One region of the Anoxybacillus kestanbolensis genome, then DNA from elsewhere that is predicted to be linked to it. Evidence: riboswitches for the same ligand, from Rfam matches in the RefSeq annotation. Region 1 holds a riboswitch; the other holds the start of a gene.
The links. A riboswitch is a leader RNA that binds a small molecule or an ion and turns the genes downstream of it on or off. The one in region 1 is predicted to bind S-adenosylmethionine.
Positions count from the first base shown of each region.

Region 2: linked by a shared signal. The riboswitch ahead of BO219_RS06930 (methionine biosynthesis PLP-dependent protein) and the one ahead of BO219_RS11045 (methionine ABC transporter ATP-binding protein) in region 1 are both predicted to bind S-adenosylmethionine.

Region 1 is NZ_MQAD01000020.1:32,224-39,198, reverse strand. It holds gene BO219_RS11055 (MetQ/NlpA family ABC transporter substrate-binding protein) at 1-205, opposite strand, end outside; gene BO219_RS11050 (methionine ABC transporter permease) at 222-890, opposite strand; gene BO219_RS11045 (methionine ABC transporter ATP-binding protein) at 880-1,908, opposite strand; SAM riboswitch class I at 1,984-2,089, opposite strand; gene BO219_RS11040 (O-acetylhomoserine aminocarboxypropyltransferase/cysteine synthase family protein) at 2,364-3,656, opposite strand; gene BO219_RS11035 (hypothetical protein) at 3,720-4,019, opposite strand; gene BO219_RS11030 (thioredoxin family protein) at 4,149-4,418, opposite strand; gene BO219_RS11025 (ribonuclease M5) at 4,427-4,774, opposite strand; gene BO219_RS11020 (YusG family protein) at 4,872-5,120, opposite strand; gene gcvH (glycine cleavage system protein GcvH) at 5,155-5,538, opposite strand; gene BO219_RS11010 (arsenate reductase family protein) at 5,596-5,955, opposite strand; gene BO219_RS11005 (acyl-CoA dehydrogenase family protein) at 6,026-6,975, opposite strand, start outside.
Region 2 is NZ_MQAD01000006.1:44,810-49,968, forward strand. It holds gene BO219_RS06915 (hypothetical protein) at 1-528, opposite strand, end outside; gene BO219_RS06920 (HD domain-containing protein) at 647-1,183, shown strand; gene metC (cystathionine beta-lyase) at 1,204-2,343, opposite strand; gene BO219_RS06930 (methionine biosynthesis PLP-dependent protein) at 2,347-3,450, opposite strand; SAM riboswitch class I at 3,513-3,620, opposite strand; gene BO219_RS06935 (cupin domain-containing protein) at 3,735-4,214, opposite strand; gene BO219_RS06940 (DODA-type extradiol aromatic ring-opening family dioxygenase) at 4,336-5,106, shown strand.

The sequences.
Region 1 (6,975 bases):
CGTAATCTTGGAACGTCACAATTTCTAATTCGATTCCTTTTTCTTTTAAAATCGGTTTTGCTTTTTCTAAAATTTCGGCATGTGGCACGTTTGATGCCCCAACGACAAGCTTATTCGTCTTTTCTTCGGCACTTTCGCTTTTTCCGCAAGCAGCGAGCGCTAATACAACAACTGCAGCAACAAGTAAAGAGAACCATTTTTTCATTTGTTTTTTCCTCCTTTTATCGTTTATCTATTTTAGAAGTGACAAGGTCACCAATAAACTGAATGATAAAGACGATGACTAAAATGAGCACTGTTGCAACGAACGTGACGTCGTTATTGTCACGTTGAAACCCTTCTAAATACGCTAAGTTTCCAAGCCCCCCAGCACCGACAACTCCTGCCATCGCTGTATAACCAACGAGCGCGATCGCTGTAACTGTAATACCAGATACAAGTGCTGGCAACGCTTCAGGGAGAAGCACTTTCCAAATAATTGTTGCTGTCGTTGCCCCCATCGCTTTTGCCGCTTCAATGACACCTTTATCAATTTCACGAAGCGCAATTTCAACCATGCGTGCATAAAACGGAGCGGCCCCGATAATGAGTGCCGGTAGCGCAGCATTCGCTCCAAGAATTGTACCAACAACAAGTTTCGTAAATGGAATGAGCAAAATAATTAAAATAATGAACGGAATGGAACGAAAAATGTTGACGAACGATGCGATCACACCGTTAATAAAACGATTTTCCCATATGTTTCCCTTAGACGTTAAAAACAACAACAATCCGAGTAAAATACCAAGCACAAACGTTGCGACAACGGAGACGGCGGTCATATACAACGTTTCCGTCGTGGCCGCCCATATTTTATCCCAAACAACGTTCGGAAATAGTTCATTGAACATTCGCCAACACCTCCACTTCAACTTCTTGCTGGCGAATAAAAGCGAGCGCTCGCTCAATCTCCTCATTCGCACCGTCTAAATGAATGAACAGCACCCCGTATGCTCCGTGATGTGTCTGTGAAATTTTCCCTTGTAAAATATTTATATTTAAATCGAATTGACGAATGAGTTGTGTGATGAGCGGTTGCTCAGCTGCTTCACCAACGAATGTCAGTTGAACAACTTTACCATTCGGATATCGTTCAAGAAGATGCAACATCGCTTCTTTCGTTTCTTCCGGCTCTGTCACTTGCTGAACAAATCGTTTTGTAATCGGCTGTTCTGGCTTGCGGAATACGTGAAGCACTTCGCCCATTTCGACAATTTTTCCGTTTTCCATGACCGCAACGCGATCACAAATTTTGCGAATCACGTGCATCTCGTGTGTAATTAATACGATCGTTAAACCGAGACGTTTATTAATATCAACAAGCAAGTCTAAAATTGAGTCGGTCGTTTGCGGATCAAGCGCCGATGTTGCTTCATCGCATAACAGCACTTTCGGATTGTTCGCTAATGCGCGTGCAATACCAACGCGTTGCTTTTGTCCGCCGCTCAGTTGCGATGGATACGCATTTTCTCTCCCTTGTAAACCGACGAGTTGAATAAGTTCATCGACACGCTTCATCCGTTCTTCTTTCGGCACGCCAGCAATTTCTAACGGAAAAGCAATATTTTCGCGCACGGTTCGTGACCAAAGCAAATTAAAATGTTGAAAAATCATGCCGATTTGTTGGCGCGCTTGGCGTAACTGCTTCCCGCTAATTTTCCCCATATCTTTCCCATCAACAATCACTTCACCGCTCGTCGGCTTTTCTAATCCGTTCAATAACCGAATGAGCGAGCTTTTCCCTGCTCCACTATAACCGATGATACCGAAAATTTCTCCTTGTTCGATATGCAAATTCACATGATCGACTGCCGTTACATTCCCACTTGCTGCTTTGTACACTTTTGTTACATTCGATAATGTGATCACGTTGCTGTCACCTTCCTTCCATGAAAAAAGCCTTTCTGCTCAAGAGAACAGAAAGGCGCGAATCGTCCATTCTGTCTCTTATCTCTCAAAGCAAACGCTTTGTGTGAATTGGCACCATTTCAGCAGCGCTGACGGTTGCCGGGTTTCATCGGGCACATCCCTCCACCTCTCTTGATAAGAGCGCTTTTAAACGCTTTATTCAGTTAACGTTTTAATATGTTTAAGGATCATTTTAAACTACAAAAGTGAGTATATCATCGAATGAAGGACGGTGTCAATAAAAATTTTTCAACTATTTCCCCTTCATAATCAAGTGAACTGAATATATAGCATGAGAAACCGCTACTCTTCGGATGTCGGGCTACGAACAAACCCGCCGCTTTGTTAAAGCGCTGCGGTTACAACTCATAAAATGAAAGGTGCTAGTCGAAAAATCTAACTAGCACCTTTCATATTTACACCCGCGAATACATCGACCGTACCCCTGTCGCCGCTTCAATCGCTTGTTCTAAGTCTTCGATTAAATCATCGACATTTTCAATACCGACCGATAAACGAATCATATCTTCTGTCACGCCGGATGCTTTCAAATCTTCTGAACTTAACTGTTGATGCGTTGTACTTGCAGGATGAATAATTAAACTTTTTGCATCACCGACGTTGGCAACATGCGACCAAAGCTTAACGTTGTTAATTAACGTAGCCCCTGCTTCACGGCCACCTTGAATGCCGAAGACAACGACTGCTCCTGCCCCTTTTGGCATATATTTTTTCGCTAGCTCTTTTGCTGGATGATTGTCATGTTCAGGGTACAACACCCAATGGACTGCTGGATGGTTGTCCAAATACTCGACGATTTTTCTCGTATTGGCAATATGCTCTTTCATGCGGACATGCAACGTCTCCAGCCCTAAATTAAACTGGAAGGCGTTGAACGGGCTAATCGCCGGTCCTAAGTCACGTAACAACTGCACGCGTGCTTTGACGATATACGCCGCCGCACCGATGTCTGCGTATACGAGATTATGGTAACTTGGATCTGGCGCCGTAAACGCTGGAAACTTCGGCGAATTCCAATCAAATTTTCCACCATCGACAATGATACCACCTAACGTCGTTCCGTTACCAAGCAACCATTTCGTTGCCGAATGAATAACAATATCCGCTCCGTGTTCGATTGGCCGGCAAAGGTATGGCGTCGCAAACGTGTTGTCAATAATCAACGGAATGCCTGCTTCATGCGCAATTTCCGCAACTGCCTCAATGTCTAACACATGCAGGCTTGGGTTGCCAATTGTTTCAGCAAAAATCGCTTTCGTTTTTGGTGTAATTGCCGCACGGAAATTTTCTGGATCAGACGGATCGACAAAATGTGTTGTAATGCCGTATTTCGGCAACGTATTCGCAAACAAATTGTACGTTCCTCCATATAACGTCGAAGCAGAAACAATATCATCTCCCGCTTGAGCGACGTTTAATATTGCCATCGTAATAGCAGCCATGCCGCTCGCTACCGCTAAAGCACCAATGCCCCCTTCAAGTTGAGCGACACGCTCTTCAAACACCGTTACCGTCGGATTATGAATGCGCGTATAAATGTACCCAGCTTCCTTTAACGCAAACAAATTGGCCGCATGCTCTGTGTTATCAAACAAATACGCATTCGATTGATAAATTGGCACTGCACGCGCTTTCGTTACTGGATCCGTTTGCAATCCGCCATGAACAGCAATCGTTTCAAATTTCATCGTTTCTCCCCAAATACAATAATTTATGAATATTTTGAATTTTAACACGACAAAATGCGTTCGTCAACGAACAACATCATACGGCTTGGCAAGGAAAAAGATCGACTCTAACAATAAAATGTGACGAAACGATGCTGTGACGGACAATTCGTTTAATCGCAGTTGTTGCTGTAGTTTTAAAGACCCTTGCAATAGCGACATAATCGCCTGTGCCGAACCACGAATCGTAATGACTCGCTCTCCATCTACCTCTTCTACGCGACGAATACCTTCTTTCGATATGCATAATAATACTTCTCGACTCTCCCATTGTAGTTGAATATATAAACAGTCATTCGGCAAAATCGGCGCTAACATGTTCATTCAATCGCCCCCGTCCTATATTTCTCATATCCATTGTTTCCATATAAATGCGAGTAGTTCCTGCTATAAACGCTCGACAAATGTCTCGTTTCCTCGTCAATTTCCCAAGAAATATGTCGAAAGCTGGCTTTATTCAGCCAGCTTTCGCAACGTTTCGTATAAATATGGAACAGAATGAAAAGCATATATTTTTTGTACAAGTTTATCATGTTGAAAAATAAGTAAACACGGAACGCTTTCGATGCACCACTCAACCGCTTTGTCCGGCACGTAGTTTAAATCTTGACGTTCAAATGTAACAGATGGCAATAACTGCTCAAGTACATCAACCATTCGACTTGCCACTTGACATGTTCCACATAATGGCGTGTACATATAGACAACTTTCACAACGATCACACAACTTTCTATAAATATTGTGCGTGTACATCGATATTTGCACTTAATAACACGACCGCAATATGATGCTTCGGAGCTGCTGCCACTTCGCGATACATTTTATCGACGTATAAATGCTCAGCTTGTGGAAATTCACGGCGAAGTTGACGGCGCAATTTTTCCCCCGCTTCATCGGAATCGACTAAAATGTACACTTCTTTATCGTACAAAGCATCGATTAATTCATCAAGTTTGGCGGTACCAAGCGTTCCATTTGTACATATAATTTCAACTGGCTCACTAATGATGCTTTCGATTTTTCGTTTATCTGAGCGCCCTTCGACAATAATCACTTTTTCTACCTCTACAATCGCCATCGTCATCACCTTGTACATTCATTTATGTATATTATATTCGTGATCGCACACTTTTTCTCCTTTTATCCAATACAAAAGGACAGCGATGTCGCTGTCCTTAACACCAACCACCTTCTGTATCACAATCGACATATTTCATATTTGGATGTTCAGTAACTGTTACGCTTTTCAAAATACGCCCGTTTTGTTGTTGGTATCCATGCTTTAACTTTAACTTATTCGTTTCTTGAACAAATTCTCCAACACATTCGTTGTCATAAAACAGCTCAAAGTTGCCGTTTTCATTAAATTTCCCAACAACATCTTTTGTAATATCGATTGTTCTTTGTTTTAACAAAAAAGACACCCCTGTGTTGTAGGGTGCCCTGTGAGTTGTTTTTTTAATCTTGGTTAATCATTTGTTCGTATTGTTCTGCCGTTAATAGGTTGTCCACTTCACTTAAATCGCTTGGCTCAATGACGATCATCCACGCTTTATCATATGGTGATTCGTTTACATACTCTGGGTTGTCGTTTAACTCTTCGTTCACAGCTACGACTTTTCCGCTAATTGGAGCATATAATTCAGATACGGTTTTTACTGACTCCACGCTACCAAATGGCTCATTTGCTGTGAGTTGTGCCCCCACTTCTGGCAATTCAACGAATACGATATCGCCGAGTTCTGACTGGGCAAAGTCCGTAATCCCAATGCGAACCGTATTTCCTTCGACACGCACCCATTCATGTTCTTGTGAATAACGTAGCTCTTTTGGAATGCTCATCGTTTTCCCTCCAACATATCATCTTCTTTTTCATCATACACGATTTTTGTCATGATTTCACGATAATTTAAACATTTCGTGATATTTTTGTTCGTCAAATCCGACAATAACTTGCTCGCCATTTGTGATGATTGGACGCTTGATTAACATCCCGTCTGATGACAACAATTGCAACATGTCTTCTTCTGTCATCGTTTTTAATTTGTCTTTTAATCCAAGTTCACGATACTTCATGCCGCTCGTATTAAAAAATTTCTTTAAATCAAGCCCACTTTTTTCATATAACATCCGCAACTGCTCTTTTGACGGAGGCTGTTCAACAATATGTATCGCTTGCACAGAAATGTTGTTGTCATCTAGCCATTTTTTTGCTTTGCGACATGTGCCGCACTTTGGATACCAATAAAATGTCGCCATCTCCTCACCTCATCTATATATTACGATAACAAAGCGAAAGTACCAGACGATGCGCCTGGTACTTCCATTATTACACAACATATCGTTCAGCTTCAATTAGTGCTTGCGCTGCCTCACGCTTTTTCGCAATGATGTTGATTGGCGTATGACGTGTTAATTTACGCAATGCTGATAACATCATACGCAACATGTCACCGTGCTCAACAGCGACGATTGTTTCTTTTGCATGCGCTTCAATTTCATTAAATGCTTCCTGGCAGAAAATTTGTGTATACAATACTTTTTGTTTGTTTTTCTCAACGCCAGATTGCGCAATTGCTTTTTCCGTACGCAATAGCGCAGATTCCATCGCGTATACGTTGCTGACGATGTCTGCAATATTTACGAGCACTTCTTGTTCTTTTTCAAGTTTTGGACCGAATTTTTGCGCCGCCAGTCCCGCGACCATTAAAGCGATTTTTTTCGCATTGCGGACAAGGTACTTCTCTTGTTCAAGCACGCCATCGCCAACTTCTTCTGGCATAAGCATCATTAATTCTTCTTGTAATTGTTGCGCTTTTTGTAAAAGCGGCAATTCGCCTTTCATCGCCTTGCGCAAATACATACCTGGCACGAGGAGACGGTTAATTTCGTTCGTTCCTTCAAAAATACGGTTAATACGTGAATCGCGATACATGCGTTCAATTTCGTATTCTTGCATGAAACCATAACCACCGTGAATTTGTACCCCTTCATCGACGATATAGTCTAGCATTTCTGTCGCAAACACTTTGTTTAAAGAGCATTCGATCGCGTATTCTGCAATCGCTTTTGCCGTTTCCTTTCCGTCTTTTGCTTGTTCATCTGTCAACTGTCCCATGCGCGCTTCAAATAAACCGACTGTACGGTAGACGGAGCTTTCTGCCGCATACAATTTCGACGCCATCGTCGCTAATTTTTCTTGTGTTAATGTAAATTTCGAAATTGGTGTTTTAAATTGTTGACGTTGATTGGCGTATTGAATCGTCACTTCTAGGGCAC
Region 2 (5,159 bases), on a different contig from region 1:
TAAAACGGCCTTCAGTTTTTGTTTATCGAGCGCGTATTTTAAAAAGCGATCGAACGTCACTTTGACGCCTTTCCCGCCTTGGCGGTTATACGGAATGAGCGCGTGCACATGATCTATAATCAGCTCTGTTCCTTCGTCTGTTTCCCTCATCTTCACACTCTTCAAAACAACGGTGCGCGGATCTTCGACGATCATTTCTTCTATCCCGTTTTCGTGATGGGCAAATACGTGCACTTCGTTTTTATACGTGCCGTTGCCGCGCGCTTTCACGAGAAAAACGACAATATCTTCTTTTCCATCTTTTGTGACATCTACCGAATGCAATTGCGGGATCACCTTCGGATCGTTGACATGTTCCCATTCCGGAAACGCATACGTCTGTTGACCGACGTGAAGCGTAAAATGACGCACCCAATCTCCATCTTCTTTGCCACATAGTTGTACGTTTGCTTCCTCTAATTTTTTTGTGCAAGTATCCCCATTGAACGAAAGCGCTGTCATAACCGATAATAATAATGATAAAAACATATGTGTCCTCCATACTTTTTCATTTAGTATGAAGAAAAAACGAAAAAAATATGTATTGCCATGTTAAAAGTAGACGTGGTATGATGATTAGAAAAACATTCGAAAGGGATGGTGAGCTATGAGACGTGTCACATTAACTGACATCTTCCTTCACCCCATCACTCAAAAATATTTGAAACGTTCAGGCGTCGCGCACGCCATCGCTACCGCATACCACGCATATCGCCTCGCCTTGCTTTATGGAGTGAACGTCGATTTAGCGACAAAAGCTGCTTTGCTTCACGATATCGGTCATTATGAATGGTACTCAAACGGAACGTGGGACTATGAAACATATAAACAAAACGATATTCATGCGATTAAAGGGGCAGAGCGAGCGCATAAGTTACTTATTCGACTCGGCGAACATCCTCAACACGCCAAAGAAATTGCCCTCGCCATTTTGCTTCACACCGATTCGTATCTTCCAGAAGGAGAACTAAAACGAAAACCGCTTCAAACGATCGTGAAGCTCGCCGATGAAGCAGATGAAGAACCGGGTGGCAAACATCATTATCGCCAAATCGATGACGAACTCGCTTTAAAAAAAATTCAACAGCTCGATCGCATGGTCGAACAACAACTACAACGTAACGCTCTCGACCAAATTAGCTAAGGCTAGGTGTTATACCTAGCCTATACATACGATAACGCCTGTTCAAAGTCGGCCATTAAATCATCCATTGCCTCAAGTCCAACGCTTATGCGCAACAAACCGTCCGTAATGCCGCGACGAAGGCGTTCCGCTTTCGGCATCGCCGCATGCGACATTTTCGCTGGATACGATAAAATCGATTCGACCGCCCCTAAACTGACCGCAAAAATAGGAATGTGCGCATGTTGGACGAACGTTCGCACCGCTTGTTCATCTTCCAATTCAAACGACAACACCGCCCCAAATCCGCGCGCTTGTTCGCGATGAATGACGTGCCCCTCATGATGCGAAAGCCCTGGATAATATACATGTGCCACTTTCGGATGACGATGTAAAAATTGCGCCAATTGCATAGCTGAACGAGACGAATGCTCTAACCGAACGTGCAACGTTTTTAATCCACGCAACACAAGCCACGCATCTTGCACACCGAGCACGGCCCCAAACGAATATTGCAGTTTGCGAAGCTGTTTTGCGAGACGCTCGTCTTTCACAACCGCAAGTCCAGCAATGACATCGCTATGACCTGCTAAAAATTTCGTTGCGCTATGCAAAACGACATCGACACCGAGATCAAGCGGACGCTGCAACAAAGGAGTCGCAAACGTATTATCTAAAAACGTCAAACAACCGTGCGCTTTCGCAAGCTTCACAACCCCACGAATATCTGTAATTTTCAAAAGCGGATTGGACGGCGTTTCCATATAAATGACTTTCGTATTTGGACGAATGTGACGCGCCACCGCATCTAAATCGGTCATATCAACAAACGTATGTTCAATGCCAAATCGGCTCAATACGTCCGTGATGATGCGATACGTTCCACCATATACGTCATCGGTAATCAGTACGTGATCGCCTTTTGACAACAATAAAAATGCCGTAGAAATGGCAGCCATGCCGGAAGCGAACGCAAAACCGCTCACTCCACCTTCTAATTCCGCAATCGTCTCCTCCAACGCCTCGCGTGTCGGATTTCCCGAACGGCTATAATCGTACTTGCCAAACGTATCAAAATCAAACTGATGAAACGTCGACGCATGATGAATCGGGACACTCACTGCCCCCGTTTGCGTATCAATCTGCCATTGATTGTGAACGAGCTTTGTTTGTACATCCACTTTTCACACCTCTTTCATACGCTGAAACGCTTGTGCTAAATCAGCAATTAAATCATCATCGTGTTCAATGCCGACCGAAAAACGTAACAAACGATTACATACCCCGTTGGCGATGCGAATATCCTCTGGAATATCCATATGCGTTTGCGTTGCGGGATACGTAATAAAACTTTCGACACCGCCTAAACTTTCCGCAAACGTAATCAGTTTTAAACTTCGTAAAAAGGTATTCACCCATTTTTCATCGCGCACGCGAAACGACAACATTCCTCCTCTTCCCGGATACAATACGTCCGTCACATCTTCATGTTCGACTAAAAATTTATATATCGCCTTTGCGTTTTGTTCGTGCTGACGCATGCGCAGCGCAAGCGTCTTCATGCCGCGAATTAACAGCCATGAATCAAACGGAGACAACACCGCACCGATGGCGTTATGATACATCGCGAGTTGCTCGCACAGCTCTTTTCCTTTGGCAACAATGAGCCCGGCAAGCACGTCGTTATGCCCGCCTAAATATTTCGTTGCGCTATGAATGACGATGTCCGCCCCTTTCGTTAATGGCTTTTGTAACACAGGGGTGTAAAACGTATTATCGACGATAAGAAGCAGCCCATATTGCTTCGCAAACGTTGCCACCGCTTCAATATCCGCCTCTTGCATAAGTGGATTTGTCGGCGTTTCTAAAAAAATCGCTTTCGTTTTGTCCGTCACATGCGCCTTTACCGCATCGAGATCGCGAAAATCAACGTATGTAAACGATAAACCGTATTTCTTCCACCCTTTTTCAAATAGCCGATACGTTCCGCCATATAAATCGGCCGAAACGAGGAAATGATCGCCGCTTTCAAACAACGCAAACAACGTTTGAATCGCCGCCATGCCTGAGCTACATGCAAACCCTTGATCCCCTTCTTCTAACTGCGCAATCGCCTCCTCGACAATACGTCTCGTCGGGTTTCCTGTCCGAATGTAATCGTACCCTGTCGACTGTCCGATCCCTTCATGACGATACGCTGTTGAAAAATAGACAGGCGGATTGACCGTCCCTGTCGCTGTCTCGCTTCGATTTCCAATTTGCGCTAACCGTGTTTCGATATGACTCATTCGCTCTCTTCCTTTCTAAAAAAATAAAAGCCTTCAAAGAAGAAGGCTTTTACAGTCGCTTCTTCTTATCTTCCGAATTGAACGCCAATTCGCTGGATTTAGCACCTGACCGCTTTCGGCTGGTTGCTGAAGGTTCATCGGGCCAGTCCCTCCCCTTCTCTTGATAAGAACGTAAAACGATATTGAATTTTCTGATTTTTAATTAATGTATCTTATTTTCCGAAAAATTGCAACTATTTTTTATCCTTTTCCAACACGTGAGGGCTTCCCCCAAGTCTTTTCTCTCATTCCGCCGCAAGAGCATCGGCTTTTGTCGGATGGACGGTACCCGCTGGATGTTGTGGCGGTGCATAGATGGAATACAATTTTAGCGGAACGTTTCCAATATTTATTACATTATGCCACGTTCCAGCAGGGACAAAAATAGCAGAACCGTCGCCCACTCGTCGTTCAAACGTTAGCTCGTTTTTCTTTTTCCCCATCCGTACAATCCCTTCGCCTTGTTCAATACGTAAAAATTGATCCACGCCCGGATGAATTTCTAAACCAATATCCTCCCCGACACGCAAGCTCATTAACGTCACTTGTAAATGCGGACCTGTCCATAACGTCGTACGGAACATATTGTTTCGTTTCGTCGCTTCTTCAATTTGAATGACAAACGGGTTCGGTCCGTAATCTTTCGTATATTCCCTCGGAAGCGGATAAGGCATGATCGGATATGGATACATTGGATACACGTAATGCGGATAGTAATAATACATGTTCTCACCTCTTTTTCATATTCATCGTCATGTTATGCACAACTGCCCGACCATGCGCCTCACATGCAAAAATCGACAAATCAGAAATATATATGGTACATTAAAAAAAAGGAGGGAGATAATGAAAGCACCTGCTTTATTTCTTGCGCATGGATCACCGATGTTAGCGATTGAAGATAGCGCATATACATCGTTTTTAACAACGCTCGGAAAACAGATGCATCCAAAAGCTATCGTCGTCTTTACTGCACATTGGATGACACGCCAACCGACCGTTTCGTCGATCGCTGGAACGTATGAGATGATTTATGACTTTTCCGGCTTCCCACGTGAATTGTATGAAGTAACCTATGCTGCACAAGGTTCAGTAGAATGGGCAAAACGCGTCCAACATCAATTCAAACACGTCTCACCTATCGTCAATGTCGATGAAACACGTGGACTTGACCACGGTTCATGGGTATTGTTAAGCCGACTATTTCCAGAGGCAAACATTCCAATCATCCAAGCATCTGTCGTTCCGTGGTGGACACCAAAGCAATTGTTTCAACTCGGAGAGGCACTCCGCCCGTTGCGTGACGAAGGTGTCATGATTCTCGGCAGCGGTGGCACAGTGCACAATTTAATGGCGCTTCGCTGGGATGAACAAACGAAAGCAGATTCTTGGGCTGTTGCTTTCGATGATTGGTTGCTTGCTCAATCATCCGCTCAAAGCGAAGACGTATTTCACTATGAAGAAAAAGCCCCTTATGCGAAACAAGCTGTCCCAACACCAGAACATTTAGCACCGTACTGGATCGCCTACGGAGCAGGCGACCGCAAAGAAGCTCCACGCGTCTTATTTCGAGCATACGAGTACGGAAGCTTAAGTTTAATGGCTGTATCGTTTTAAAGGAGGCTTTTGACTGTTCATGATAAATGTATAAATATTTATAAAAATTTTAT